DNA from 3 places in the Glaciecola sp. 2405UD65-10 genome. Region 2 is predicted to be linked to each of the others. Evidence: predicted binding sites of a transcription regulator. Region 2 holds the regulator's gene; each other region holds the start of a gene.
The links. The regulator MetJ, encoded in region 2, represses methionine synthesis genes. The targets are predictions, from matches to a motif close to TAGACGTCTAGACGTCTA.

Region 1 (10,405 bases), on a different contig from region 2:
CGGCTTATGTGCAGCAACTTGATATGGAAAGTAACGGTAAATCGACTACCTTAGATGGGCGAACGGTTGATTACGGTACTGGGCCTATTATTTGGGGTAGCGAAGGTAGCAACGGCCAGCATTCGTTTTACCAGCTTATTCACCAGAGTAACGTGCCCGTTCCTGCTGATTTCATGTTCCCATTAAACACACCTCATCATGAAGGTGAACTGCAAAACTTGCACCATCAAATGCTAGCGTCGAACTGTTTTGGACAAACTCAAGCACTAATGCAGGGCAAAACGTTTAAAGAGTGTTTAGATGACCTTAGCGAAAGCTCGTTAAGCCAAGAGGAAAAAGAGCGCTTAGCTGCCCACAAAACCATGCCTGGCAACAATCCGAGCAATACCTTAATATTTGATCAAGTTGACCCAAGTACACTTGGTGCACTTATTGCTATGTATGAGCATAAAGTGTTGGTCCAAGGCTGTATTTGGGATTTGAACTCGTTTGATCAGTGGGGTGTTGAATTAGGGAAAGTGTTAGGTAACCAGGTTCTTGATATGATTCAAGGAGAATTACCTTTAGACAACGCAGATTCGTCTACACAGGCTCTTATTAAACGCTTTACTCAATCTTAGTAACGAAAACGCTGTCTTGCTCAAACATTTAGCAAGGCAGCAACTCCCCCCAAATGCTTCTTTTGCACTACTCTTGTCATATTATTGTAAAAATAGTTTAACAAAAATTTAACTTAATTGTTTTAATTCTAGCGTTGCTATGGTACAAAATAAAGGTGACCCTTAATATTACCAAGCGTCTTTAGTATGTTTTGTTAACCCGTTTCGATGTAGCTTAAAGGAGCAAGTTCATGGAATCAGTTGATCTTCTGGATACTGTTGAGAGTGAAAGCCGCGGTGTAAAAACCAAAAGTAAAAAAAGAAAATGGCGTGAAATTGAAGCTATTAAAGAAAAATATCGCTTAAAACAAGAGCTATGCGATATGGATCTTGGCTTAGAGCTTGAACTTGAAATGGCTCGTTAAGCTAGCTTTAGATTTACAGTGACCACGTAATTGGTGTTTGATTAGCCGAAACAAGCAGTTTGTTGGTTTCGCTAAAGTGTTTACACCCTAAAAAACCTCTGTACGCTGATAAAGGCGATGGATGGCTTGACTCTAAAACATGGTGTTTAGAGGTATCTATTAAACTCGCTTTTTGTTGCGATGGTTTGCCCCATAACAAAAATACAACGCCTTGTTGCGTGTCGCTTATGTGCTTAATGCTAGCATCAGTGAAGGTTTCCCAGCCCAAGCTTTTGTGCGAGTTAGCTAAGCCCTCTTCCACTGTTAATACAGTGTTGAGTAAAAATACCCCCTGCTTAGCCCATGCGGTCAAATCACCATTGGCCGGCTCAGTAAAGCCTTCAATATCTTGCGCCAATTCTTTAAAAATATTACGCAATGAAGGCGGTATTTTTTGACCTTGTTGAACAGAGAAACACAAGCCATGAGCTTGATTTGCTCCGTGGTATGGGTCTTGCCCTAATATTACAACCTTTACATTCTGCAAAGGACACAAACTAAACGCAGTTAATACATCTTCTGCAAGTGGAAACACCTTAGTTTCACCGCGTCTTTTTTCAATGTGCTCATTTAAGGTGAGAAAGTAAGGCTTACTCATTTCAGCGTCTAAAAACGTTTGCCAACTTGGCTCGCTCTCACAAACGGGGGAAGCTTGCTTACCGCTTTTCACACCTATTTCTCACCTTTCATTATTCTAATGTCGCCTTACTTAAGAATAGAAAACATATGCGCTTTTAATGCTTCATAACTGTTTTCTAATTCTGACTCAAGGCCTTCTTTAGATGATACATCCACTAACGCTTGTGGCAAACGAATAGGTTGGCCTAGCACATTTTCAACGGTTTCTCTAAACTTAGCCGGATGCGCTGTGCCTAAGAAAATCCCCACTTCATCTTCTTCTAATTGCTTACTTAAGCATCGGTACGCTATAGCAGCATGGGGTTCCGATACATAACCTAAGCTGGCTAATTTGCGCATTGCTCCTTGGGTGTATTCTTCGTCAACTGCCTCACCTACTAGCAAGTCAGCATCAAACAAGCCTTTATCAACCATCGCTTGAATACGCGGCCAGTTATTGGGTTGGCTTACATCCATTGCATTTGAAATAGTAGCTACCGTTTCATTTGGCTCCCATTTACCGGTTTGCAAGAAGCGCGGTACAGTATCATTGCTGTTTGTTGCGGCAATGAATCGTTTAATGGGTAAGCCTAAAAGCTTGGCAATAATGCCGGCAGTTAAGTTTCCGAAGTTTCCACTTGGAACCGAAAATACTACTTTGTCTTGTTGCTCTTTAGGGACTTGTGAAACCGCTTCAAAATAATAGCAAACTTGTGCCAGCAAACGGCTAATATTAATAGAGTTAGCTGAGTTTAAATGCAAGCCTTCGCGCACATCTTCATCATCAAAAGCTGTTTTTACAAGTTGCTGGCAAGCATCAAAATCAGCGTCAATAGCAACCGTATGAATGTTGTCACCCAATGTTGTAAATAACTTCTCTTGCAAAGGGCTAATTTTCCCCTTAGGAAACAATATAACTACCTTGATGTTGTCTATGCCATGAAACGCATGCGCAACCGCTGCACCAGTATCACCTGAGGTAGCGGTTAAAATAGTCACCGGCTTACCTTTGCTAATATGCTTTAAGCATTGCGCCATAAAGCGCCCACCAAAATCTTTAAATGCTAAGGTAGGGCCATGAAACAATTCTAAGCTATGGATATTTTCACTTACATGGGCAAGAGGCGCTTCAAATGTGAAGGCATTATTCACAAATTCACTAATTGTGCTAGTGGGCAGTTCATCGCCAATAAGGTGTTTGAGTATATGAATACTGCGCTCAGCCAAAGGCATGCTCAGTAGCTCATCAATGTTATGTAAAGGAGCTACGCTTTCAGGAAAATATAAGCCCTGATTTTTACCTAAACCCTTCGCTACCGCTTGGCAAAAGCTCGCGGTATCACTACTATCTTTTAAATTTACTAATTCCACAGTGTTTACTTTCCTTATTGATCTGCGTTGAGCAATCGTGTGCCTGCAGTATCAATTTTACAAACGTGACTAAAACCATCTTGGTTCTGAATATAATGTTGTTTAAGCCAAGCTTCAATAGCTTGAGCACTCTCTAAAGTTCTGGTAGCCGCAAAAACAGTTGGGCCAGAGCCTGATATACCAAAACTCAAAGCGCCTTGGCTTTCGCTAAATGCACGCGCGTTGTCAAATTCAGGTAACAATACTTTGCGGTGCTTTTCAGCAATCACATCTTGCATCATTTTGGCCGCCAAGCTTTCATCTTTAGCATAAAGGCTGTTTACAAACACAGCCAACTGCCTACCAAAAGTAAGGGTATCGGCTAAGCTGTATTCCTTAGGTAACAATGCGCGAGCTTTGGCAGTTGAAACTGACAAGCCAGAATAACACGCCACCCAATACCAATTATCGAAGGTAGGTAGGTTTACGGCAATAGGCGAAGTTTCTCCAGTCATTAAGGTCAAACCGCCTAAGTAACTAGGAGCAACGTTATCATAATGAATACTTCCACTAATTTGCCCTTCTAACTCCCCCATCATGGCTAACAATTGGTCTTTCCCAAATGGCGCATGGCCATCGCGTTTCGCTGCATGTTCATTAAGTGCATAAAAAGCAGCAACAATTGAACTGGCGCTAGATCCAAGCCCGCTTCCTATTGGAAGATTCTTATGAAGATGCATACTCACCGACAATTGCGTTTTATTCGCATCTAGCAAAGCCGCTTGAAAAAACTCATAACTACGGGTAACAATATTTTCATCCACACTAGGCGGAAGTTTATGCGCAAATTGGCCATCTTGAGTCAAACTAAATGCATCAGCATCTTTTACTTCAACCCAATCACCCAGTAAGCTGTTATCAATGGGGGCTAGTGCCGCACCTAATACGTCAAACCCTAAACTTACATTACCTATAGAGGCTGGAGCGAAAGCACGTGTATTGGTCATATTTCTGATTCTCGCGCCTGTTTAGTTAAATTCTAATTGTATTGGCATGGTGCGCAATACATCGGCAAATACACCTGCAGCCGTTACGGTTGCACCGGCACCATATCCTCTTATTACAAACGGAATAGGTTGATAATAGCGGCTGTGAATAGCCAAGGCATTTTCGCCGTCTTTTACCGCCGCTAAAGGATGGCTTTGTGCCACAGCCTGAATACTAACCTTACACTTTCCATCAGCAATTGAGCCTACGTAACGCAGAACTTTATCTTCAGCTTTAGCCTTCGATGCTAATTCAGAAATATGCTCATCAAGCTTAGGTAAATTACTCATGAAAACATCTACATCGCCAGAGGCATCAAACCACTGTGGTAATACTGACTCTATTTCTATATCACCTAATTCAAGGCTTAAGCCCGATTCACGCGCCATTATAAGTAATTTACGCGCCACATCCATGCCGCTTAAGTCATCACGAGGGTCTGGCTCAGTGAAGCCGTTATCTTTGGCCGTTGCGGTAGCCTGAGAAATACTCATGCCATCATCAAGCTTGCCAAACACATAAGATAAAGAGCCCGACAAAATCCCTTCAAAGCGTTCTAGTTCATCACCGGCAATAACCAGTTTTTGAAGGTTATCAATTACCGGTAAACCAGCACCTACGGTTGTCTCATATAAATATTGGCGGTTAAATTTAAGCGATGTTTTCTTCAAACTTAGGTAGTCAGCATAAGAGCTTGTATTGGCTTTTTTGTTTGGTGTAACCACATGAAAACCCGCTTGCATCATATGCACATATAAATTAGCAATGCTCGCGTTACTGGTACAGTCAATAATTACAGGATTAGTAAGGCTGTTAGTACTGGCAAAATCAGCTACCTTCTCAACGCTGAATGCATCTTTAGCGCTATCTAATGCGTGAGTTAAATCGCCGTGCAAATCTATCCCTAAAGGCTCTAAAGCACAGCGCTTAGAATTTGCGATACCATAAACAGTCAGCTTAATATTTCGTGCTAATAAAGCTTCTTGCTGCTTGCCTATTTGCTGAAGCAACTCCTTTCCAACTAAACCCACGCCAATTAAGAATGCATCAATATTGCGCATTTCGGTAAAGAAGTTTTGATGAATAATCTTAACCGCTTTTTTCGCTTTGCTGTTCTCAATAACCGTTGAAATAGAACGCTCAGATGAGCCCTGTGCAATGGCTACGTTATTTACTCTGGCTTGCGCTAGTGCTTTGAAGAATTTCGCTGCCAAGCCTTTAGAATGACGCATGCCGTCACCTACTAAGGTCACAATGGCTAAATCTTCGCGCACTTCAATGGGCTCAAGAAAATGATTTGCTAACTCTAAAGCAAAATTCTCTTCTAGTAATTCACGTGCTTTGTCTGTGTCTTTTTGCGCAATACAAAAGCTAATACTATATTCAGATGAGCTTTGCGTAATTAAACTTATGGATATGTTACCTTTTGAAATTACGTCAAATATACGGCTAGCCATGCCTACCATCCCTTTCATTCCGGGGCCTGATAAGTTAAACATAGAAATATTTTCTAACTGCGAAATACCTTTAACGCTGGTCCATTTTTCGCTAGCTTCGTGGCTAATTAAGGTACCGGGGGCTGCAGGGTTTAAAGTGTTGCGAATCAAACAAGGAATGCCAAATTGGGCAATTGGACCAATTGTTTTGGGATGAAGCACTTTGGCACCAAAATAAGATAACTCCATGGCTTCTTGATAAGTCAGTTTATCTAATAAAACTGCCCCTTCAACTTGGTTTGGATCCGCGTTATATACGCCATCAACGTCGGTCCAAATTTCACAGCAACTCGCATTTATACAAGCGGCTAAAATAGCCGCCGAGTAATCAGAGCCATTACGACCTAGTGTGACTTTTTCGCCTTGTTCATTTACGGCAACAAAACCTGGCATAACCAACAGCTTACTGCCGTCTGTAGGTATTTCAGAAAAACGCGCTCGGCTTTGTGATAATAAAGCTAGGCTATCTAAGTAATCACCTTCTGCAACTACATATTCAACTGGGTCTACAATAAGGTTGTCTATGCCCTTCGCGCTTAAAATAGCACTGAAAATTTTAACTGAAACGTACTCACCCATACTTAAAATAGTTGCGGTAACTTGGTCAGGGCAGCTTTTTAATAAGCTAATACCTTTAAGCTGCTGTTCAAGCAAATCCAAGCGTTCACTAATAAATGCATCTACATCCGCAAAATCAAAGCCACTAAGTGTTTCATTTAGTTCTGTGGAAATACCGTGTAATGTCATCGTTAATTTAGCAAACAGTTCACCGTAATCATTTCCTTGCTCGGCTTGTTCGCAGAGTAAAGACAAAGCATTGGTTACCCCTTTGGGCGCTGACAATACCACCGCGGCGCCTTTTGTATCAGCACTTTGGTGGGTATTGGCACTAATTTCAAACACCCTTAAATATCGAGTAGCATCAGCTAACGACGAACCACCAAACTTTAACACCTTCATTGACCACTCCTGCCCGTATTCTTTATTCAAATCAATCCACTACAGCTACAAAAAAGCCCGCTTAATCTGCGGGCTTTCGTTAACTAAAAAATGGCACAAGCTAACGACCGCCCTCGTAAAAGGTGGTTATAATCATCATAATAATGTTCATATTGATGTGATTAGTCATGTCGTTAGTTTCTTTTTCTTTTTGTATTTACTTTATGTGATTCAATTTGCCGTATAGACGTCTAAAAGTCAACTGTAAAATAAGATTAATACAATGTTTTTCCTATTACATGAAGTCTTAGAACATCGTAGCTAGCTTATTAAAGCACTCGCATAGGTAATTGCTTTTCAAAGCAATTTGTATATTTTTGTTAAATATTTGTTAAACTTTAGTTGTAGGCGTATAATCCTCTTTAGTCTTTAGACCTAAGCTTTTCAAACAGCTTATGAGATTAAGGTGATTTATGCGTAATGTTAATGTTAGTTCTTATATACTCCTTTTCTTTTCAGCCTTGTGCCTAAGTGCATGCCAAAGCACCAATGTAAGCACTAGGCCAACGCCAAGCTTGCTTGATGCAAACTTCCCTGAATACTCAAGTTACAAAATAGAAAGCAGTGAAGAAATATTTGCGCTAGATGACGCAATGAAATCTTTTATCAACACAAATACAGCTGAACAAAGCGGTGATAAAGCCAAACTTACCCATTTAATAAAAGCTATTTTTGGCCAAGCACAGTTATCGTTATCATATCAGGCAGGGGCTAATTCAACGGCTATTGAGACCTTTCATCAAGGCGCTGCCAATTGTTTATCGCTCACCATTATGATGTACGCCATGAGCGAACACCTCAATATGCGTTCACAATTTCAAAATATCGACATCCCTGAATATTGGACCCGCCGCATGGGGCAAACCATGATCAATCATCATATCAATCTAAAAGTATATCCCCGCGAAAGCAAAAATAAAGCATTGCTAGTTGATTTCGACCCGCAAGAAAATATAGAGAAGCTTGACGCTACCCTTATAAGTAAAGCAAACACGGTTTCTTTATTTTATTCCAATAAAGCCAGTGACTACATGTTAAAAAATGATGCAAACAAAGCCTATGCTTATTTAAGAGCCGCCATTAAGAAAGACCCAACGAACACAAGCGCATGGCTAAATTTAGGGGTGTTATCAAGCCAAAACAAATTGTATCAGCAAGCGGATTCATATTATCGAATGGCACTTAATTTAAAGCCCGGGTTTAGTTCGGCCTATGAAAACTTAGCCTTACTATACGAGCGCCAAGGCAAGGCTCAAAAGGCTAAGCAAATTTTAAAGCAACTCCACAAAAAGCGTTTAGCTAACCCCTATTATCACATGATAAACGGTGACCTAGCCATGGAAAACGACGCATATAGCAAGGCTATTCAACACTATAAATCAGCTATTTCACTGAATAATTTATCTCATGAATTTCACTTTAAGCTAGCCAAGGCATATTTTGAAAATGGTGATATTAACCGTAGTCAACGTTACTTAGAAAAAGCCATGATGCGCACTAAAGATAAGCGCTTAAGCGAACGCTATGCCAGTAAACTCTCAGATATGTTTACTGCCAGTTAAAGCGAGGCGTCAAAATATATATTGCAAGGCTATTCATTTATTGTTTCAATCAGGCGCTCAAATTTTCCCTGCAAGCTAGGGTATACAATCAAGCCAAGATCAATAAAGAGAGTATTCATGCCATTATCTATTTATCGAAAGAAACCCATTATGTTCCTTAGCGCACTTTCCTTAACGGCCGCGTTAAGTGCTTGTGTACCAACTATGCCTGAAAATAGTGAGCCAAACGTAGCGCTTGTTCATCCTAGCGACGTAATTGACCTTAGCTACTGGAACATTACCTTACCGACTGACGTGAACAAAGACGGTAAGCCTGATATGGTGACAACCAAAGATATTCAATCGTACACCCATCCAAATTTCTTTTACGTAAATGCACAAAATGAAGTGGTGTTTACTAGCCCCAATGTAGCGGTAACAACTGCAAATTCAAAAAATGCCCGCAGTGAACTTCGCCATATGTCACGTGGTGCCAACACAAAAATCCCAACGAAAGCCCCACAAAACAACTTTGCCTTAGCCTCGCATGAAAATGCGAATGAATTTGCCGCTATAGGCGGAAAAATGGAAGCAACACTGCATGTTGATCACGTGGCCGTAAGCAGTCAATTCCCTAATAAGCCACCTAGTTATTCAGTGGTTATTGGGCAAATTCACGCGGGTAGCTCTCCTGATAAATCACAAGGCTTTGGTTACGGTAATGAACCATTAAAGATTTATTATAAAAAATTTCCTGGCCATAAAACGGGCTCTGTATTTTGGACCTATGAGCGTAACTTACCAAAAGCAGATCCAAAGCGTACCGACATAGCATACCCAGTATGGGGAAACACGTGGGAAAACACACAGAACCCTGGTAGCAAAGGCATTGCCTTAGGCCAAGAGTTTAGCTACACCGTAAATGTTGAAAACGACATTATGGAGCTCACATTCAGCGCTGAAAACCGAGAAACCGTTCACTACACAATAAATTTAGCCAATAATGTAGACGCTTATGGCAACGTAGACGAACAAGATTTCGAAAACGGTTATGCTGGCGACTACCATTATTTTAAAGCGGGCGCTTACAACCAATGTAACGGCGGCACAGCGCATCCATTTTGGGGTACAGGTTGTAGCGGCTCAGGCAAGTGGGAAACTGATTTTGCCAACGGTGACTATACGCAAGTGGTATTTTCTAAATTAACATTGAGCAAAAGTTCACCTATTACTCAATAATGATTTTGCAAGTACAAAAAAAGGAGCCAAATGGCTCCTTTTTGGTACTCATATTATAAAGTAATTATCGTGCACTCACGTATTCGTCGTAAGAACCTTGGAAATAATGTAATTTTTGGTCTTTAATTTCAATAATTGAAGTGGCCAAGGTAGACACAAATTCGCGGTCGTGGCTCACAAAAATAAGCGTACCATCAAAGTTTTTAAGTGCTACGTTTAGCGCTTCAATAGCTTCCATGTCCATGTGGTTAGTAGGTTCATCCATAATCAGCACGTTAATTTCCAGCATCATTAACTTGCCGAACATAAGGCGGTTCTTCTCTCCACCAGAACACACTTTAACATCTTTGTTTACGTCATCCGAGGTAAACAACAAACGTCCTAAAATAGCACGAACAGCTAAGTCGTCATGCTTAGGGGTACGCCACTGGCTCATCCAGTCAAATAAGGTCATGCTAGTGGCAAAATCGCTGCTAACATCTTGCGCGCAGTAACCAATAGTTGCATTTTCCGACCACTTCATTGTGCCGCCATTGGCTTGCAATTCTTCAACTAAACAACGTAAGAAGGTGGTTTTACCCGCGCCGTTTTCGCCAATTACAGCCAATTTAGAACCCGCCTCTAAAAGAATATCGCCGCCTTTAAACAAAGTTTCACCTTCAAAACCATGCTCAAGATTGTGCATCTCTAGCGCTAAGCGATGCAGCTTTTTGTGTTGCGTGTAGGTGATGTAAGGTGATTGTCGGCTTGACGCAACCACTTCTTCTAATTCAATTTTTTCCATTCTACGTGCACGTGAAGTTGCCTGCTTTGCTTTTGAGGCGTTCGCAGAAAAGCGTGCTACGAAGCTTTGTAACTCTTTAATTTCTTCTGTTTTCTTCGCATTTTCAGCAAGCAGTTGCTCTTGTACTAAACTAGATGCGGCCATATAGGCTTCGTAGTTACCTGGATATATGCGTAGTTCGCCATAATCTATATCGGCCATGTGGGTGCAAACCGCATTTAGAAAGTGACGGTCATGCGAAATAATAACCATTGTGCATTTGCGTTGG
Region 2 (10,405 bases):
AACCGGGCATTCCGGCGCCGGTAAAAGTACCTTACTAAAATTAATCAGCTTAATGGAGCGCCCAACGGTAGGCAAGGTGCTAATTAATGGGCATGATTTAGGCAAAATAAACCGTAAACAAATAGCTTATATTCGCCGCGACATAGGCATGATTTTTCAAAGCCACCAGTTATTAATGGATAAATCCGTATTTGATAACGTAGCGTTGCCACTTATTATTGAAGGGCACACGCGCAAAACAATCACCAAAAGAGTGGATGCTGCACTTGAGATGGTTGGACTGAGTAGCAAAGTAAGAAACTTGCCCATTACCTTATCAGGCGGAGAGCAGCAGCGTGTAGGTATTGCGCGAGCCGTAGTTAATCGACCCCCTTTGCTATTAGCTGATGAACCTACCGGTAACTTAGATCCTAAATTATCAATGGAAATCATTCGTTTATTCGAAGATTTTAATAGTGCAGGGGTATCTGTGTTTATCGCTACTCACGATTTAGGCTTAATCGCACGAATGAAGTATCGCACCCTAACCTTAAAAGATGGGCGAATGATAACCGATGGCTTGTCACAATCTTCGCAAGAGGATACGTGGGCATGAGCATTCTTTTTAAAGGGCGAAAACAGGCTTCGGCTTCACAAAAAGTGGGTATACTGCAGCTTATATTAATGTTTTTCATTGATCATATTAGGCAAAGTGTAAACAGCCTAGGTGAATTGTATAGAAAGCCGTTTTCAGCTTTAATGACCATTGGCGTTTTGGGTTTTAGCATTACCTTACCAAGTACCTTGTACATTATGGTCAAAAATACTGAACAGGTAACTGAACAGTGGCAACAAGCCTCTGAAATATCCTTATTTTTACGAGCTAATGTCAAGCCGCCTCAGGCACAGCAGTTGGTAAAGCGTTTATCAACGTGGAAAGAAATAAGCGAGGTGAAATACGTTTCCCCGGAACAAGCCTTAGATGAGTTTCAGCGTTTATCAGGCTTAGGCGAAGCGCTTGACTATTTAAACGAAAATCCTATGCCTGCAACCGTATTGGTGGTGCCTACAAGTAAACACGCTACCCCAACTGCAGCGGGTATGCTGCTTGATAAGCTTCGCAAAGAGCGCGAAGTTGACATAGGAAAGCTAGATATTGAATGGCTAGAACGTTTGTATAGTTTGCTCGCTATTGCTAAAGAATTGGTGTTGCTTTTGGCGGTATTGCTGTTTTTTGCTGTAGTGTTAATTATTGGAAACACCATTCGTTTAAATATACTTAATAAGCGAGATGAAATATTGGTCATGAAATTGGTAGGCGCAACAGATGCGTTTATTCAGCGACCATTTTTATACACAGGATTTTGGTTTGGTCTACTAGGGGGCTTAATGGCTTGGCTAACGGTAAGTATTATACTTTGGTGGATAGGGCATAGCCTTGACAATTTAGCGCAGCAATATCAAATTCAAATGAATATTACCGGCTTAAACATGCAGGCTTTAGGGGTTATGCTGTTGCTTTCAATTACCCTAGGTTTATTGGGCTCGTTCATATCAGTGCAAAAACACGTGAATGAAATTGAGCCCGAATAATAATGATTTGTCAGTTAAGGCTTAAGTGTAACCTGGGCTAGTGACAGGAAAACATGGCGACATTGCTTTTGTCATATCGTATTGCCAACGCATCGCTTCACGGTGGGTTTCAATCATAAAGTCTTGTGTTAAGGATAAGCGGTTGCCGCTTGCGATCAGTTCGTTCCAATCTCCGGTTTCAATGGCTCTAACACACGCCAGCACACCGTATAAATGCCCCTGTTTATGAATCAAGGCTTGCTCAATTTTGTCATCTAAGCCTAAGCCCTCAATTAATACTCGTAAAGGTTTATCTAAAATAACATCGAGCAAAGAAAACAAGCCTACCAAAAATGCAGACATTGCGTCTGCAGAGCCTTCACATTCTGCGTCAACAAGTTCACAAAATTTAGCTCGTGATAAAGACAAGTTAAGTAACTCATTTGGTTTGTCTGAATTTAAACTGGCTAATGACACAATGGCAACGAAACGTCGTACCATAAGCTCGCCTAAGTAGTTAAGCGCATGGCGAATTGATGTAATTTTGTATGACTTATTCACCAATGGGTTATTGATAAACTTCATCAACATAAATGATAAGGTCGGGTCAGTCTCAAAAACGTGCTGAAGATTTTTAACATCCAATTCAGATTTGGCCATCTCCATCATTAACTGCATATTGGCTAATTTACTGGTTGGAGCCGGTTTATTAGTGTTTGTGGCTGGCTCTAAAAAGAAAAAACCTTGTACATAGTCAATTCCAAGGCTCTGACATTGTTCAAATTGAAAGTAGCTATGTACTTGTGTAGCAATGATTTTAGCATTTTTGTTTACAAGCTTAGCTTTTAATTCGCGAATTTCAGAGGGCGTGGTGTGCAGTACTTCACACTTTACGTAATTGGCTATTGTTAATAACTCAGGCAGTTGCGCATGATATAAGCTTATTACGATTTCAAAGCCCGCTTTTTTCAAGCTTTCAATTTTGAACGTTTCTCTAAAAGAGGGCTGCGCTGTAATGCCAGATACTTCAACAATAACGTCGTCTGGAGAAAAATGCTCTCTAAAAATATCAATTTCATCAATGTTTAAGTTGACAATGGTTTTACCCACTTGCAATAGCTCATCAATGCTAAGTCCATGTATAGGTTCGTTATTTACACTTAAGGTACTCATATCTATAGGATAGGCACCATTTGTTTGATTGCGATAAACAAACTGATAAGCAAACAATTGTTTTTTTAAATTGAAAACGGGTTCTCTTGCGTAAATATTGTTCATATCAAAACTTATTTAAATGTATTTTTCATATCATGTGCCCACTGAGAGGCTTCATAATAAAGCGAAAATAATGTTGGAAGATCTATCTTTGTGGTTTGAGCGAGTTTATCTATCTCTTGCCAATCGGCGCGCTCAAAAGCAACACATAAGCGATATTGATAGGCTAATTTTCCATGAGTGCGTTGCTGGCACAACACGTCTTTGCATTCATCTGAAAAAGGTAATGAAGACATTAAGTCTTGCATTGGTTTATCTAATAAGGCATCAACCAGTGAAAACAGACCCATAATAAAGCCATTGGGTGGGTCTTCTTTTACATCCATTTGGGTGCCTAGTAATTTACAAAATTGCGCGCGTCGAAGGCTGCTCACTATTAACTCTAGAGGTTTATTCCCTTTTAAATTAGCAATTGCGAGTAATGCTATGAATTTTTTTAACTCCACTTCGCCTAAGTATTTAATAGCGTGACTTAACGAACCTATAGAATGGCGTTTATTTAACATTGGACTATTAATAAACCGCATAAGCTTAAAAGACAGGCCAAGATCAGTCTCAAACACTTTGTTTACATCGTTTAAGTTGAAATCAGCCGATACACTAATGCCAACTAATTCAATGACGGAGGAAACGGAGACTTCTATGTTTCTATGTTTCACCATTTCTGGTTTAGATAGAAAATAGCCCTGAAAATAATCTATGCCTAGCGGTAACAACTGATCAAATTCTTCAATTGTTTCAACGCGTTCAGCAATGAGTATTTTACCATCGTCTTTTAGCTTCTTAATTTGTTCAAGCCGGTTTTCATCACTTATGTCAATATCATTGACTTCAATCTTGATAAAGTGCGTAAAAGGTAACAATACATCCCATTTTTGTGAAAAGTCGTAATCATCTAGCGCTATTTTGTAGCCCAAATCGGAAATATGTTGGCAAGCTAATATGAGTTCTGGACTCACATTAACGGTTTCCACAATCTCTATTACTACATCTAATGGATTCAAGGTTGCGGGAAATCGATACAATAAGGTATCTTCGTGAAAATTAATAAATGCCGGTTTGTTAAATGTGATACTTTCAAGGCCTATAGTGAGATGGCTATCAGCGAGCATATTGCTGGTAGCTTCATCTGGTAATACGTCTGGAAAGCAATTTTCTACCCCATCGCGAAATAACAGCTCATAGGCAAATACTTGTTTTTTTCGATTGTAAATAGCTTGCCTTGCAACATATGCAAACATTGATAATGGAACCCTTTATTTATAAACCCTGAAAGAAATCAAAATAAGCATATAGACGGTGGTAATTGGCGAATCCCAGCCTACAAAAAATGGATTTACTTATTTATTCTTAATAGTTAACGGTCAAAGTGCCGAAATATTAAATAAAGATTGATCTAACTACGCTTAAATTAATTATAATTTATTGTATAATTCACTTGAGTTTTATTCGTTTGGCCTTATATTCTTAGGCTGATACAAATTTTGAAAGATTCGCGCAGAACTTACGGTCTTTTCTAGTGTCATAGTTGTGAATAAGAATAAGGCCGTGCAATAGTTTGTACGCAAATTTTCACTTTGCACATAGCGCTTTTCGGTAAAAGTCATTTATTATGGCCGTTTCAATGCCGATACAAGCAAAGCAGTGCAGCAAACACACAGCTCTTATTAATTTTTTCGACTGATTTAAAGTCTGCGTAATACGAGGTAACAATGAAACAAGATATTTCATCTTTAGCATTAGCGGTTTCTCAAGGCGGTAGCATAGAAAGTTATATGCAAGCTGTATCTAGCATTGAGATGTTAACCGCCGAGCAAGAAAAATCATTGGCAACGCGTTTGTTTGAGAACGAAGATCTAGAAGCTGCGCGCGCATTGGTGATGTCGCACTTGCGTTTTGTTGTGCATATTGCGAAATCTTATGCTGGTTACGGCTTACCGCAAGCGGATCTTATTCAAGAAGGCAACATTGGCTTAATGAAAGCCGTTAAGCGTTTTGACCCTAACGTGGGTGTACGCCTAGTGTCTTTTGCAGTACATTGGATAAAAGCTGAAATTCACGAGTTTGTGCTGAAAAACTGGCGCATAGTAAAAGTGGCGACCACTAAAGCGCAGCGAAAATTATTTTTTAACCTACGCAAAGCGAAAAAGCGTTTAGGTTGGTTTACTCATGAAGAAGTGCAAAAAGTAGCTGAAGAGTTGAACGTAAGTACTAAAGAAGTGCTACAAATGGAATCGCGGATGGCAAGCCAAGACACTGCATTTGATTTGGGCGCTGATGATGATGAGTCTAGTACCTTTAGCCCGGCACAATACTTAGAAGATAAATCAACTGACGTTGAGATGTCGGTAATTAATTCTGACCATGATGCGACTGCGACTCGCCGCTTACATGCAGCCATTCGTACACTTGATCAACGCAGCCAGCATATTATTGAAACTCGCTGGTTAGCGGATGACAAATTGACACTGCAAGACTTAGCTGATGAATACGAAGTATCAGCTGAGCGTGTAAGACAAATTGAAAAGAACGCTATGAAAAAACTTCAAGCTGCAATGGCTGCGTAAATTAACGCCTAAATGCCACTTAGCTAAAAGAATAAAGCTCTGATAAACGAAAGTTTAACAGAGCTTTTTTATTGGGTGAGAATATTGTAGCTTATTATTCAGCTGCGGGAATTACCCAGTATTGGCCCGTAAAAGATGCAACAGGATTGTTTTCGTCAAAAATATCCACGGTCAGTGAAATAGGACACTTCTTATTTTTTTGTAGTAATTCAAACTTCGCGCTAACACTTTCAATATTACATACCCCTCTAGGGCGCATAGTAACGGGTTTATTATAGTGTATATTAGCGTCGCCAAGCACTATCTCACCTTTTAAGCCCTTTTGTTTAAGCTGCAAGAAAATCATGCCCCAGCCTGTGAGTGTTGCCAATGAATAAATACTGCCAGCAAACATAGTGCCGTGCATGTTAATGTTTTTATTAAGTGATGCACGAGTTTCAATGGTGCTTTCTGTATAACGATACAGTTTAATTCCCATGTGTTCTGAAATAGGGATTTGTTCGTGCCAAGTATTTTGAAGTTCTTTACACCACTTCGGGTGCAGCATCAAAATACTGTTGTCGACTAAATTTTTCACCATTTGCTTACGCTTCAATTTACCTAATTCGGTAGGAGCGTCGTCCAGAATTTCAAAACCACAAGCAGTAAAAAATTCAATAGAGGTTTCTCTAGAATTGGTTACGGCGCGCTCAGCGCCCAAATCGCGCGCTACTTGCTCTAGCGCCGACATTATAACGTGTCCAACACCTTTGCGGCGATAGTTGTCAGAAACCGCTATATGGCGAATTTGTGCTTCTTCTGAGGTGTTTAGGTGTACTCGCCCAATAGCAACAATTTCACCTCGAGCGTTTTTAACTACGCGATGCTCACTCACCCCTTCATATTCGTCTTTTTCTGAGCCTAATGGAAAGCCCCATGGCTCTCTAAGCCAGCGCCATCGGCATTCAAAATAACTACTTAGCTCTTCTTCGCTTTGTGGAGTCGCAACACTGAACACATATCATCCTTTTTTTAGATGCATCCCTAGTTTCATACCTTAATTGTAAAGGTGGCGGGACCATCGTTGACTAAAGCAACCTGCATATTAGCACCAAAGCGCCCGCTTTGGCAGGGGAGATATTCTGCTTCAAAATGTGCGATGAATGACTCATACATGGCTAAGCCATGTTCGGGAGAGGCTCCATTAGAAAAGCCAGGCCGGTTGCCTTTGTGCGTGTCGGCCACTAAGGTAAATTGTGATACCACTAGTAATTGACCTTCAATATCTAGCAAGCTTTTGTTCATTTTGCCGTTTTCATCTTCGAACATTCTAAAATTAGCGACTTTTTTAGCTAATAGTTTCATGTTTTCAGTGGTATCAAGTTTCTCAACACCGAGTAAAAGTACTGTGCCTTTGTTTATTTGCCCTATTATTTGTTCATCAACACTTACGTGAGCGTGAGTTACTCTTTGTATCAATCCAATCAATTTTGCTACCTACTACTTATTATTGAGTTGAGTTTCCATTTTTCTAAGTGCTCCAACAAGCGCTAAACCAATGCCGTTCTCGGTCATACTGTGGCCTGCGTCTTCAACAATGGTCATATTGGAAAGCGGTAAATTATTATTTAATAACATCGCACTTTCACATTTACACACCATATCGTAACGACCATGCACAATTTCAACTGGAATATGCTGTAATACATCGCAATTTTTGATTATAAAATCACTATCAAAAAAGCAATGGTTGAGGATGTAGTGACACTCAAAAAGTGCCAAGGTGTATACTTGTTGGGTAGAGGCAAAATCACTTGCTTTTTCTTGGCCTTCCAGTAATCGAGATATCTTGCCTTCCCAGTCAAACCATCGAGCAGCGGCCTCTAGCCTAACACTCTTATCTGCATGGGTAAGATCAGCATAAAAGGCTTCACACACTTCTTTACTGTTTTGCCCCTTGTAATTGCCTATAAAGCGTTTGTATTCTTCGTAAAATACCTGAGCCGCGCCACCTTGTGCAGAAATAAACCAGTCGGCATCTTGGTCACGGCCTAAAAATACCCCTCGAAGTACCATGCCGCTCACTCTGTTGGGATGCTTTATTGCGTAGCTCAAGGCTAAGGTTGTGCCCCACGAACCCCCAAATAATAACCATTTTTCAACGCCAAAATGCTTTCGTAGATGTTCAATATCATCAATAAGTTTGCCTATGGTGTTGTTTTCTAAACAACCAAAAGGTTGTGACCTGCCGCAGCCTCGTTGGTCAAATGCAATGAGTCTGTAATTTAAGCCATTAAATGGCCAATGGTAGTTGTGGCCTATCCCAGCGCCGGGACCGCCATGAAGAAATAACGCGGGTATACCGTCAGGCATTCCTGATTCTTCAACGTGAAGTACTTGCGAATCTGTTGTCGCAATTTTATATGATTTAATTCTTTTAAAGCTGTCCAAATCACGGTTACCTTGTGGTTTGATGTAAGCAATTACAACTCAAAAACTTGCTTCACATAGTTTAGTCCATTTACTACTGCAACTTTTTGTTTAAAACCTTTGCTGAATTTTATCAAATACTACGCTACACTATTTTTATGTCATGTATATACTTGACGCATTAAAAACAACAAAAAAGGAAATTAAATGGCGGGTCAGGGCTCAGGCGGTAATGTTATAGCGGCTTTATGCAATATTTTTATTGCGGGATTAGGGCAGCTAGTGCAAGGCAGAATATTAGCCGCGATATTGTTTTTTATTTTTACCTATGGTGGTTACTCATTGTTCTTCCTTGTTTTCCCTGCCATTATTGGCGCGATAGCACACATATGGAGTATTATTGATGCCGCTAAATTCGAAAGGAGACGCCGCTATGAATAAGCGTATATTTATATTATTGGCTATAGTGACTACATTAACTGCCTGTACCGCCGCAATTCAAGACACTTACTTTGACTTGTGGGAAAAGGTGGGCGTTGAAAAACGTGAAATTTTAGTGGATAGAGTGGAAGCTGCACAAGAAACGCAGCAAGATGCACAAGAACAATTTGCCAGCGCTTTAGAAGAGTTTAGTGCACTTATATCTTTTGATGGCGGTGAACTAGAAGACGTTTATGAAAACTTAAACGACCAATTTGAAGCAAGTAAAAGCAGCGCAGAAGATGTCAGTACGCGCATTGATAAAGTACAAAGTGTTGCTGAGTCTTTGTTTCGTGAGTGGGAAGCAGAACTTGAGTTAATTACCAACCAAAATCTCAAACGTGATAGCCAACGCAAGTTATCTGATACTCAGCGTAAATATTCAGGTTTGTTAAAATCAATGAGAAAAGTTGAAAGTAGTATGGAGCCTGTTTTGCTAGCGCTTCAAGACAACGTTTTATACTTAAAACACAACTTAAATGCGAATGCTATTGGTGCGCTACAAGGTGAGTTTTCAACTATTAAGAAAGACGTTAATAATCTTTTGCAAGAAATGAATACTGCCATTACGCAATCTGATGAATTTATTGAAACACTTCAAGCACAATAATATTTAAGCAATAAACACCAGCGTTGGTTTTCTGCCAACGCTGGTTACGTGTTTAGTCTTCAGCTTCAATCTTAGCAACATCAATTCCCATACTCTCCATAATATCGCGAGCTTCTTGCGGGATTCTAAATTCGTTATCTTTCGTTAAATCAGCATCGTTCGGTAATGGTTGCCCGGTAAATGCATGCAAAAACGCTTCGCATAACAATTCAGAGTTGGTTGCGTGCCGTAAATTATTAACTTGCCGACGAGTTCTTTCGTCAGTCAGAACCTTTAAAACATTTATAGGAATTGAGACCGTTACTTTTTTAACTTGCTCGCTTTTCTTTCCGTGTTCCGCGTAAGGGTGTATGTAGTTGCCGTTCCATTTTGCCATTATTATTTTCATTTTAGTTATGTCGTTATTTAAAATTCTAACTGTTATAGCGAAAAGATCAATCTAGACGTCTAAATTGCTTGACGTCTATAGCATATTTACGTAATTTAGACGTCTAAACGTCCAGTCAGGTTAAATATGGTTTCTTATGCACAGGGTATCGACGCCCTTAATCAGTCGTTAAGTGAGTTACGAGACATAGATGTTTCGTTCGAATTTTTTCCACCGCAAACGCCTACTATGGAAGAAACCTTATGGAAATCAGTTGAACGCTTAGCGCCTTTGAAACCCAAATATATGTCAGTTACATATGGTGCAAACAGTGGCGAGCGTGATCGCACACATTCAGTGGTTAAACGTATACAGGGTGAAACAGGCGTACCAACTGCACCGCATTTAACCTGCGTAGATGCCAATGAAGCTGAATTAAGAGCCATTGCAAAAGACTATTGGGATTCGGGTATTAAACGTATTGTAGCGCTACGTGGTGATTTACCTGAAGGGATGGATAAACCTGATTTATACGCATCTGATTTGGTTGGAATTTTAAAAGATGTTGCCGATTTTGATATTTCCGTAGCGGCATATCCGGAGAAACATCCCGACGCACCTAATGACCAATTTGACTTGCTTAATCTTAAACGCAAAGTAGAAGCAGGGGCAAACGAAGCGATTACTCAGTTTTTCTTTGATACCAGTGTGTTTTTACGTTTTCGAGACCGAGCAGCCGCGGCGGGTATAGATGCAGATATAGTGCCGGGTATTTTGCCTGTTACAAATTATCAAACATTGGTTCGCTTCGCGGGTATGACAAATGTTCATGTGCCCGGTTGGCTGCATAAAATGTACGACGGACTAGAACAAGATGACCAAGCAACGCGCAATCTACTAGGCGCTAACATTGCCATGGATATGGTAAAAGTACTTGCTAAAGAAGGGGTGAAGCATTTTCATTTTTACACCTTGAACAGAAGCGAATTAAGTTTTGCAATTTGCCACATGCTCGGTTTGCGTCGTTCATAACAAAGCGTATTTAAGAAGTACTGTGTTTCTAATGCAGTGCTTGTTTGCTAAACTTTTAGCTTAAGCACTTATAAAAGTGTATAAAACAGTGTAAATGACTAAAAGAGCATGACA
Region 3 (10,405 bases), on a different contig from region 2:
GCAAAATGTAGTAATGGTGGTGTGCGATGAACCAACGTCTCTTACCGATGCTTACGCTTTAATCAAAATACTAAACAGAGAACATGGCGTTTTTAAGTTTAAAGTGGTTGCCAATATGGTAAGGAGCGAGCGTGAAGGACATGAATTATTTAGTAAGTTATCAAAAGTAACTACCCGTTTTTTAGATGTGGCACTAGAGTTAACGGCCATTGTTCCGTTTGATGAAAATGTTCGCAAAGCAGTGCGAAAACAAACCGCCATTGTTGAAGCGTTTCCAAGTTCTCCAGCATCCAAAGCAATAACACAGCTGGCAGAAAAGATGTATGACTGGCCCATTCCTGATCAGGCTGGCGGTCATTTGGAATTTTTTATTGAAAACCTTGTGTCAATGCAAGAATAGGTAAACCAAAGTGAGTACTAAAGTGACTGGATATCAACAGCAAATAGATAAAAACCAATTGGTAGAGAAGCATGCGCCATTGGTTAAACGGATTGCCCATCATTTATTGGCTCGTTTGCCTGCAAGTGTTTTGGTAGATGATCTTATTCAATCAGGCATGATTGGCTTGCTTGAAGCCGCGCGTAATTTTGACGGTTCGAAGGGCGCAAGTTTTGAAACTTTCGCCGGTATTCGAATACGTGGAGCAATGCTAGATGAAATTCGCAAAGGTGACTGGACGCCACGTTCAGTGCATAAAAATTCAAGAGCCATTACAGAAGCCATAAATCAAGTGGAAAAGGCGACAGGGCGAGACGCTCGTGACACTGAAGTCGCCGCCAAATTAGATGTTTCCTTGCAAGCTTATCACCAAATGTTGGGCGAAGTGAACGCTGGAAAATTGGTTGGAATTGAAGATTTAGGCGTAAGTGAAGATGTATTAACTACGGAAGAGTCAAAAGGTGCCGATAAACCTTTTGAGGAGATGATGCAAGGTTCCTTTCAAAAAGCATTGGCGGTTGCGATTACCACCCTGCCTGAAAGAGAAGCGATAGTATTATCTTTGTATTACGATGAAGAATTAAATTTACGCGAAATTGGTGAAGTACTTGAAGTCAGTGAATCGCGAGTAAGCCAAATACATTCACAGGCAATGGTTAAATTAAAATCGAAAATGCAATCGTGGCGTGTTGAGCAATAGTCACATACTTATTAATTTAAATTAAAGCAGTTAAATGCACATCCATTTCGGAGGTAGTTTTGGATAAGAATATGAAAATCCTAGTAGTTGATGACTTCTCAACTATGCGTCGGATCATTAAAAATTTGTTGAAAGACTTGGGCTTTACTAACATTCAAGAGGCAGACGATGGAAACACCGCCTTGCCAATGTTGTTACAAGGCGACTTTGATTTTGTGGTTACTGACTGGAATATGCCCGGTATGCAGGGCATAGATTTACTGCGCGCAATACGCTCTAACGATAAGCTAAAACCTTTACCAGTATTAATGGTAACGGCTGAAGCTAAAAAAGAGCAAATTGTAGCGGCGGCTCAAGCCGGTGTTAATGGTTACGTAGTGAAACCGTTTACCGCAGCCACGTTAAAAGAGAAGCTAGATAAGATATTTGAACGTTTAGGTTAATCCAACTAACTAGGAACAAACCCATGACGCAAGAGCAACCTCTTATATCTTTAGAGCAAGCCAAACTATTGGTTCAGCATCTAGAAAATGGCGAGACTGAGTCAGCAAACGATATTATTCACACAATATCGCTAAATGAGTCTGCGGAACTATTTTCTGAAGTAGGAAAGTTAACACGCCAATTACACGATTCATTGACCGATTTTAACGTGGATGAAAAGTTAGTTGGCTTGGCAGAAGTATCGCTACCCGATGCCACGTCTCGTTTAGAGTACGTGATTGAGGAAACTGAAAAAGCCGCTAACTCAACAATGGATGCGGTTGAAAAAAGCATGCCTATTGCTGAGCAGTTAAATGACCGCCTAGAGGCCATTTTACCTGAGTGGAAGAAATTAATGAGCCGCCAAATAGAACTTGGTGAATTTAAGCATTTATGCATTGAGTTAGATTGCGTATTAGAGAGTGTCTCAAAAGATTCACGCGCATTAAATAGCAGTTTAACAGAAGTACTCATGGCACAAGGCTATCAAGACTTAACTGGCCAAGTTATAAGACAAGTCATCGGCTTAGTAAACGAAGTGGAACAACACCTTGTTGAAATGCTTGCTACGTTCGGTGATACATCACAAATCAAAGATAAAACTCAACCTTCTCTAGAAATAGACGATAAAGTAAAAGCCGAAGGGCCAATTATCGATGCAGCAAAACGTGAAGACGTCATGGATAACCAAGATGACGTTGATGACTTGCTGTCAAGCTTAGGGTTTTAGGGGAGCGAACGAATGTCGTTTGAAGTTGACGAGGATATATTACAAGACTTTTTAGTGGAAGCTGGAGAGATTCTTGAACAACTCCAAGAACAACTTGTTGATCTTGAGAACAATCCTGAAAACAGTGATTTGTTAAATGCAATTTTCCGTGGCTACCATACCGTAAAGGGTGGAGCTGGATTTTTGTCATTAACAGAACTTGTAGACATCTGCCATGGTGCTGAAAATGTGTTTGACATGATGCGCCAAGGGAATCGCTCTTTAACACCTGAGTTGATGGATGTGATTCTACAAGCCACCGACGAAGTAGTAGAGATGTTCGAAAAAGTGAAAGCCAGAGAGCCTTTGCAGGCTGCTCCGCCGCAACTTATCGATTTACTACACAAATTAAGCAAACCTGAATCACCCGATGAAAATATTTTTGGTGAAGCGTCTGCTAGCGAAGAAGCGCCTGCGCCAGTTGAACCTGAAGTAAGCGAACCAGAAGTAGCCTCTGCAACAAATAGTGATAAATCTGGCGGTGACTCAATAGATGAGATTACAGAAGATGAATTTGAAGCGCTATTAGATGAACTTCATGGTAGCGGTTCTCCTTCAGATGCACCGGCTAAAGCTACGCCTGCAGCGAGTGATTCTGACGATATAAGTGATGACGAATTTGAAGCATTACTTGATGATATTCACGGGCAAGGTTCGTTTAAAACCGATAAAGCCGAAGAAAAAGCACCTGCTCCCGCTGCATCAACTAATGATGATGAAATTAGTGATGATGAATTTGAAGCCTTACTAGATAACTTACATGGTAAAGGCCAAGCGCCCAAAGTAGCCGATACGCCAACAGAGAATAAGCCTGAATCAACGCCTAGCGCGCCCAAACAATCTGCGCCTGCGTCAACTACGCCGGCAAAAGATAGCAAAGCCGATGCGAAAGCTGCGCCGGCTAAAGCGCCTGCTAAGCCTGTTGCTAAAGCAGCCGCACCCGCTAAAAAGCCTGAGAATAAGCCCGCGCCTCCGCAACAAGAGACGACCGTTCGGGTAGACACTAAGCGCTTAGACCAAATTATGAATATGGTGGGTGAGCTAGTACTTGTAAGAAACCGCTTGCTAAGCTTAGGCATTAATATTGCCGATGAAAGCATGACCAAAGCGATTGCTAACTTAGACGTAGTAACCGGCGACTTGCAAGGCGCAGTGATGAAAACGCGCATGCAACCAATTAAGAAAGTATTTGGCCGCTTCCCACGTGTTGTTCGAGATTTAGCGCGTACCCTCAAAAAAGAAATTTCACTAGTACTTGAGGGTGAAGAAACAGATTTAGATAAAAATTTAGTAGAGGCCTTGGCCGATCCCCTAGTTCACTTGGTAAGAAACTCGGTGGATCATGGTGTAGAAATGCCTGATGAACGTGAGCAAGCGGGCAAGGCTCGTATGGGCACAGTCAGGCTTGCAGCTTCACAAGAGGGTGACCATATTCTTTTAACCATTGCTGATGATGGTAAAGGGATGGACGCTGAAAAACTCAAAGAAATTGCTATTAGCCGCGGTGTATTAGATGCAGACTCAGCCGCCCGTATGTCAGACGTTGAAGCGTTTAACTTAATTTTTGCGCCAGGTTTCTCAACCAAAACCGAGATTAGTGATATTTCCGGTCGTGGTGTGGGCATGGACGTAGTAAAAACTAAGATAAACCAGCTAAACGGAACCGTTAATATAAACTCACAGTTGGGTGTAGGTACAACTTTAGAAATTAAAGTACCGCTTACATTAGCTATTTTACCTACATTAATGATAGTAGTAGGTGAGCAAACATTTGCACTACCCTTAGGCTCTGTAAATGAAATAATCAACATGGATGTGAGCAAAACGAATACGGTTGATAGCCAATTAACTATGATTGTGCGTTCAAAGGCGATTCCACTATTTTATTTAAATGATTGGTTGAATCCTCATAAGCCAAAATCTGACCGTGCTCAAGGGCATGTGGTTGTGGTGCAAATAGGAACGCAGCAAGTTGGATTTGTTGTAGATTCATTAATAGGCCAAGAAGAAGTGGTTATTAAGCCTCTTGATACCTTGTTGCAAGGTACACCAGGCATGGCCGGGGCAACAATCACGTCTGACGGCGGCATAGCACTTATTTTAGATATACCTAGCTTACTAAAACGCTACGCATAGTAGCGTTGTAAGCCTTTCAGCTACCTACTTTGACAACTTGCAAGCCTGTAAATTCAGCGTAATGGCAGTTTAGGTAAGTATTCACAAGCACAGAGAACTCATTAAATGAAGGTGTGGACAGTCGTTAATCAGAAAGGCGGAGTTGGCAAAACAACTTCAGCCATTTCTATTGCAGGTTGTTTAAGTGCAATGGGATTTAAAACGCTGTTAGTTGACCTAGACCCTCACGCCTCTCTTACCCATTATCTTGGTGTTGATTCTGAATGCCAAGCATTGAATTTATATGATGTATTTATGGCAAGTAACTCTGATAAGGCATTTACTACTGTGCTGGCACAAGCCACTTTGCAATCAAGCATAAAAAATGTGGATTTGTTACCAGCCCACATGGCATTGGCAACCTTAGATAAAACGCTTGGGGAGCAAGAGGGTAAAGGCTTGATTATGCAAAAAGTCGCGCAAAAATTTGCGAGTAAATACGATGTAATGATAATGGACTGCCCACCTGTTTTAGGTGTGCTAATGGTAAATGCATTAGTGGCGGCTCATAAAATCATTTTGCCTACACAAACAGAGCATTTAGCGCTACAAGGTTTAGACAAAATGATTCACACCCTTGAGCTTATGAAAAACAGTTTAACAGCCAAAGCATCTTATTTAGTGGTTCCAACCTTATTTGATAAACGCGTGAAAGCCTGCATTGGAGCGTTTAGCCAAATGCGGGAAAAATACAAAGGTAATATTTGGAAAGGGTACGTGCCTGTAGATACGAAATTCAGAGACGCCAGTGCAGCAGGTTTACCTATTAATCAAATTGCGCCAAATACTAGAGGCTCATTTGCGTACGAAAAGCTCGTCAATGAGTTACTCAAAAATGCATAAGCCCGATTCTTCAAATTCACCCTCAAATCTTGCTGTACAAGATTATTTCACTGATTTGACACAGTCAAAAGCAGACTTTAAATATACGCATGTCGAGCTCGCAGAGAGCGATTATGCTCATAAACTCAGTGAAGCTGAGCTTTTACTAAAAAAGGCGCAAAGTTTATCGCTGCTGTTGGATGCTCCGTCTGTTCACAGCAATATTCAGGTTAAGTCAGCTGAAATAACTGAAAAGCAGGAAATTCCTGAATATAAGCACAAACTTGATGAATCAGCATCAATCAGTCATCAAGAAATCGCGCAAGTTGCCGAAATAGAAGATATAAGTGGAATTAGAAATAGTCAGATTTCACTTAAAGAACACTTAGATGAGCGCTTTCAAGTGTTGTTATGCGAAGTCGCGGGGCTTGTTTTAGCCTTACCTTTAGTTGAATTAGGCGGTATACATACGCTGACTAAAGTGTCGCCTATAGTAGGGAAGCCACCGTGGTTTATGGGCTTGCTAATAAAAGGTGATAACACGTATCAGTGCATTGATACGGCGCGCTGCATAATACCCGAGCGTTACACTAAAGAGCTGCAGGCCTCATTAGATTATAAGTTTGCAATTCAATTAGGAAAAAGCCCGTATGTACTTTGTTGTGAGCAAATTAGTATGACTATGACCTTAGACAAAAGTGATATTAAATGGCGTGGCGAAAGCGCCAAACGGGCTTGGTCAGCAGGTGTATTGAAAGATAAAATGTGTGCACTGGTAGATGGTGCAAGAATGGTACAAGTTGTGCTTGGAAGAATGCATTAATAGGCAGGCAAGTACAGTATAAAACTCGACGATTAACCAATCGATGTAGCGGAGCAAAAGCGAATGTCACAAGAAAGAACCACAGCGACCACCTCAGATCCAAATGATCAGGTACTTCAGTGGGTAACCTACAGACTTGACGAAGAAACTTACGGCATCAATGTAATGCAGGTTCAAGAAGTCTTGCGCTATACAGAAATAGCCCCTGTACCTGGAGCGCCGAATTACGTAATGGGTATTATCAATTTGCGTGGTAACGTGGTTACGGTTATTGATACGCGAGCGCGTTTTGGATTACCGTCTTCTGAAATTACGGATAACTCACGTATTGTGATTATTGAATCAGATGAGCACGTTGTAGGCATTCTAGTTGATAGCGTTGCCGAGGTGGTATATTTGAAATCATCTGAAATTGATAGCGCTCCAAACGTAGGCACAGAAGAAAGCGCCAAATTTATTCAAGGTGTGAGTAATCGCGGCGAAGAACTACTCATATTGGTTGACCTTAATAAATTGTTATCAGACGAAGAGTGGGATGACCTAGCCGGCATGTAAGCCCACCAAACTCTAAATTGTTCGTAAACAGCCGGCTGTAGAAATACAACCGGCTGTTTTGGCATGTTTACTGCTTGTTGTTGAATTAAATCAATTTTATTTCAATTGCCATGGCATAAGCATCCAACTTTTTATATGAATTTATATTTAAGCCCCGAAAAATTAACGCTACTTAGCCTTGTTATGTTAGTTGTAATTGTTTTACTTTGTGTTGTTTTTTATCAATACGCTAAAACAGTGAACACACGCCTAGGACAGTCAATTAAACTCATAAATGACTTGTATCAATTGTTGAAAAAGCAAGAAGAACAACTCAAAGCATTTGCCCAAAACAATAGTGCTAATACGGAGCAACTTTCGTCAAGCATTCAAGACGAAGTGTCAGAAATTCGTCACCAACTTGCGCTAAATAGTCAGGAATTACGGCAGCTTGAAAACCAAACTCAACAATTACAACACCAAGATCCAGGTATTCGCATGTACACTAAAGCCAATGAATTGGTAGCGGCAGGGGCTAGCTTAGAAGATATTATGGAAGCCTGTGAACTTCCGCGCGCTGAAGCTGAAGTGTTAATTGGTTTACACAGAAGCAAACAGTCGTAAAAACAAATTTTTTCCATAAACGTTTAGACGTCTAGACGTAAAGATGTTGACTTTTTTCGTTTACTTGCCACAATAGCCTATCTTTTTAATTGATAGGTGATTGTCATGCCCATTACATTACCCGCTGAACTTCCTGCTCTTGAAGATTTGTTAAATGAAAACATCTTCGTGATGGATAACGAACGCGCTATCAGTCAAAATATTCGTCCAATGCAAGTAGGCATTCTTAATTTAATGCCCAATAAAATTGAAACAGAAACGCAGATCTTAAGGTTGTTATCAAACACCCCGCTGCAAATTAACGTTGACTTGATTCGCATAGATGAAACGGCACCTAAAAATACGCCGGCTTCACATATGAAGGCTTTTTATCATTTATTCAGTGAAGTTAAAGATAAAAAATATGATGGCCTGATTGTAACAGGCGCGCCCTTAGGTAACTTAGAATACAAAGACGTAAAATATTGGTCGCATATGCAAGAGCTTATGGACTGGGCTAAACGAAATGTGCAATCAACCTTTTATTTATGCTGGGCTGCGCACGCTGCAATGTATCACTTTTTCAATGTCGATAAACAACTTCGCGATTCAAAATTGTCAGGGGTATTTAACCATTCTGTTTTAGATGAAAAAAATGAATTGATGCGAGGGTTTGACCCTGAATTTTGGGCCCCACATTCGCGCGTTGCACAAATACGCACGCAAGATTATGCTAATGTTAATCAACTGGATATTCTTGCGCAGTCTGATGATGCTGGTGTTTATATTGCGGCAACTACTGACAAGCGCATGGTGTTCGTTACGGGGCATCCTGAGTATGACCCAACTACGCTTGATCAAGAATACAAGCGAGACAAAGAAGCAGGGCTTGAGCCGTCAATTCCAGAAAACTACTACCAAGATAACAAGCCTGATAAAAAAGTGCTCATGCGCTGGAAATCTCATGGAAATTTGTTATTTACCAATTGGTTAAATTACTATGTGTATCAAACTACGCCATTTGATTTAAATGAATTAATAGGCGACTAACATAATGTTAAGGGCAAGCGTGAGTAAGCAAGATATTCATTCCTCTACAACAAATAGAGCATACGTAGCTGATATAATTAGCGAACAGGCCAAATCGCGTATTTTAATACTTGATGGCGCAATGGGCACTGAAATTCAAGAATATAAGCTTGAAGAAGCCGATTACCGAGGTGAGCAATATGCTAATTGGCATTGTGATGTAAAAGGTAATAACGATTTACTGGCGATTACTCAAGCAAAGCTTATTAAAGATATACACTTGGCTTACCTTCATGCCGGTGCAGACATTATTGAGACAAACACCTTTAATGCCAATGCTATTTCTATGTCTGATTACGACATGCAAGACGAAGTCGTTAAAATTAACTTAGCGGCCGCCAAATTAGCACGCGAAGCTTGCGATGAAGTGAGTTTATTAACGCCCGACAAACCAAGGTTTGTTGCGGGGGTATTAGGCCCAACTAGCCGAACAGCTTCAATTTCTCCAGACGTAAATGATCCAGCTAAACGCAACGTTACCTTTAAGGACTTAGTGCTAAACTATAAAGAAGCTTGCCATGCGTTAATTCAAGGCCAAGTCGATTTAATTATGCTTGAAACCATATTCGATACGCTCAATGCTAAAGCCGCGGCCTATGCAGTAGATGAAGTATTTGAAGAAGTGGGTTATAGCCTGCCGGTCATGATATCAGGGACAATTACGGATGCATCAGGGCGAACCTTGTCGGGGCAAACAACGGAAGCATTCTACAATTCATTGCGCCATGTAAAACCCATTTCTTTTGGCTTAAATTGCGCATTAGGGCCTGATTTACTGCGCCAATACGTAGCTGAATTAGCCAGAATAAGTGAGTGTTTAGTATCAGCCCATCCTAATGCAGGTTTGCCGAATGAATTTGGTGAGTATGACTTAGAGCCAGATGAAATGGCAGCGCATATCGAAGAATGGGCAAAAAGTGGTTTACTAAATATTGTTGGCGGCTGCTGCGGTAGCCGGCCTGCGCATATTAAAGCTATTGCTGAAGCCCTAAGCAATACCGCGCCAAGAGAATTACACAATATTGACATTAAAATGCGTTTATCAGGCCTAGAGCCATTTACGCACTAATCGTTATCAACGAATGAAAAGGGATTAAATGTGAGCGCAAGCTTTTCAACGTTTATCAATGTAGGCGAGCGAACTAACGTCACCGGTTCTGCTGCGTTTAAACGCCTAATACTGGGTGAAGATTATGAAGCCGCACTTGATGTGGCGCGCCAGCAAGTAGAAAACGGGGCGCAAATAATTGACATCAACATGGATGAAGCCATGTTGGATTCAGAAGCTGCCATGGTGCGTTTCTTAAATTTAATAGCTTCTGAGCCTGATATTTCGCGCGTTCCCATTATGATTGATTCATCAAAGTGGAGCGTAATTGAAGCAGGTTTGCAATGCGTTCAAGGCAAGGCCATTGTTAACTCAATTAGTTTAAAAGAGGGTGAAGCGCCTTTTAAAGCGCAAGCTAAAAAGATTAAGCGCTATGGTGCCGCCACGGTAGTAATGGCTTTTGATGAAAAGGGCCAAGCTGATACATGCGAACGTAAATTTGAAATTTGTAAACGCAGCTACAACATTTTAGTGAACGAAGTAGGTTTTGCGCCAGAAGACATTATTTTTGATCCAAACATTTTCGCCGTAGCGACCGGTATTGAGGAGCATGACAATTACGCGGTAGATTTTATTGAAGCAACACGCCGTATTCGCACTGAATTGCCGCATTGTCATGTATCGGGTGGCTTATCAAATATATCTTTTTCGTTTAGGGGTAATAACCCAGTGCGCGAGGCAATGCACTCGGTATTTTTGTACCATGCTATTCGCGCGGGTATGGATATGGGAATTGTAAACGCAGGTCAGCTTGAGGTTTACGATCAAATTCCAGAAGAACTGCGCGAAGCCGTTGAAGACGTTATTCTTAATAAACGAAGTGATGGTACTGATCGCTTGCTTGCCCTAGCTCCAAAGTA

Region 1: thrA (bifunctional aspartate kinase/homoserine dehydrogenase I) is a predicted target of MetJ. The motif match lies at 6,758-6,775, and genes of this name have one in related genera.
Region 3: ACOI22_RS05380 (homoserine O-succinyltransferase) is a predicted target of MetJ. The motif match lies at 7,394-7,411, and genes of this name have one in related genera.

What each region holds. Positions count from the first base shown of each region.
Region 1 is NZ_JBMEUF010000001.1:1,540,760-1,551,164, forward strand. Features, by position in the region: gene pgi (glucose-6-phosphate isomerase) at 1-620, shown strand, start outside; gene ACOI22_RS07035 (DUF3545 family protein) at 851-1,024, shown strand; gene ung (uracil-DNA glycosylase) at 1,038-1,733, opposite strand; gene thrC (threonine synthase) at 1,769-3,052, opposite strand; gene thrB (homoserine kinase) at 3,067-4,038, opposite strand; gene thrA (bifunctional aspartate kinase/homoserine dehydrogenase I) at 4,060-6,534, opposite strand; gene ACOI22_RS07060 (tetratricopeptide repeat protein) at 6,987-8,135, shown strand; gene ACOI22_RS07065 (polysaccharide lyase family 7 protein) at 8,253-9,353, shown strand; gene ACOI22_RS07070 (ABC-F family ATPase) at 9,418-10,405, opposite strand, start outside.
Region 2 is NZ_JBMEUF010000002.1:109,080-119,484, reverse strand. Features, by position in the region: gene ftsE (cell division ATP-binding protein FtsE) at 1-595, shown strand, start outside; gene ftsX (permease-like cell division protein FtsX) at 592-1,572, shown strand; gene ACOI22_RS12615 (EAL and HDOD domain-containing protein) at 1,594-2,829, opposite strand; gene ACOI22_RS12610 (EAL and HDOD domain-containing protein) at 2,838-4,067, opposite strand; gene rpoH (RNA polymerase sigma factor RpoH) at 4,539-5,393, shown strand; gene ACOI22_RS12600 (YiiD C-terminal domain-containing protein) at 5,488-6,390, opposite strand; gene dtd (D-aminoacyl-tRNA deacylase) at 6,423-6,860, opposite strand; gene pip (prolyl aminopeptidase) at 6,873-7,823, opposite strand; gene ACOI22_RS12585 (hypothetical protein) at 8,010-8,243, shown strand; gene ACOI22_RS12580 (DUF2959 domain-containing protein) at 8,236-8,892, shown strand; gene metJ (met regulon transcriptional regulator MetJ) at 8,945-9,268, opposite strand; gene metF (methylenetetrahydrofolate reductase) at 9,407-10,291, shown strand.
Region 3 is NZ_JBMEUF010000001.1:1,168,210-1,178,614, reverse strand. Features, by position in the region: gene ACOI22_RS05425 (MinD/ParA family ATP-binding protein) at 1-400, shown strand, start outside; gene ACOI22_RS05420 (RNA polymerase sigma factor FliA) at 411-1,139, shown strand; gene cheY (chemotaxis response regulator CheY) at 1,199-1,582, shown strand; gene ACOI22_RS05410 (protein phosphatase CheZ) at 1,606-2,352, shown strand; gene ACOI22_RS05405 (chemotaxis protein CheA) at 2,365-4,527, shown strand; gene ACOI22_RS05400 (ParA family protein) at 4,633-5,409, shown strand; gene ACOI22_RS05395 (chemotaxis protein CheW) at 5,387-6,211, shown strand; gene ACOI22_RS05390 (chemotaxis protein CheW) at 6,275-6,766, shown strand; gene ACOI22_RS05385 (DUF2802 domain-containing protein) at 6,902-7,369, shown strand; gene ACOI22_RS05380 (homoserine O-succinyltransferase) at 7,475-8,398, shown strand; gene ACOI22_RS05375 (homocysteine S-methyltransferase family protein) at 8,472-9,506, shown strand; gene metH (methionine synthase) at 9,537-10,405, shown strand, end outside.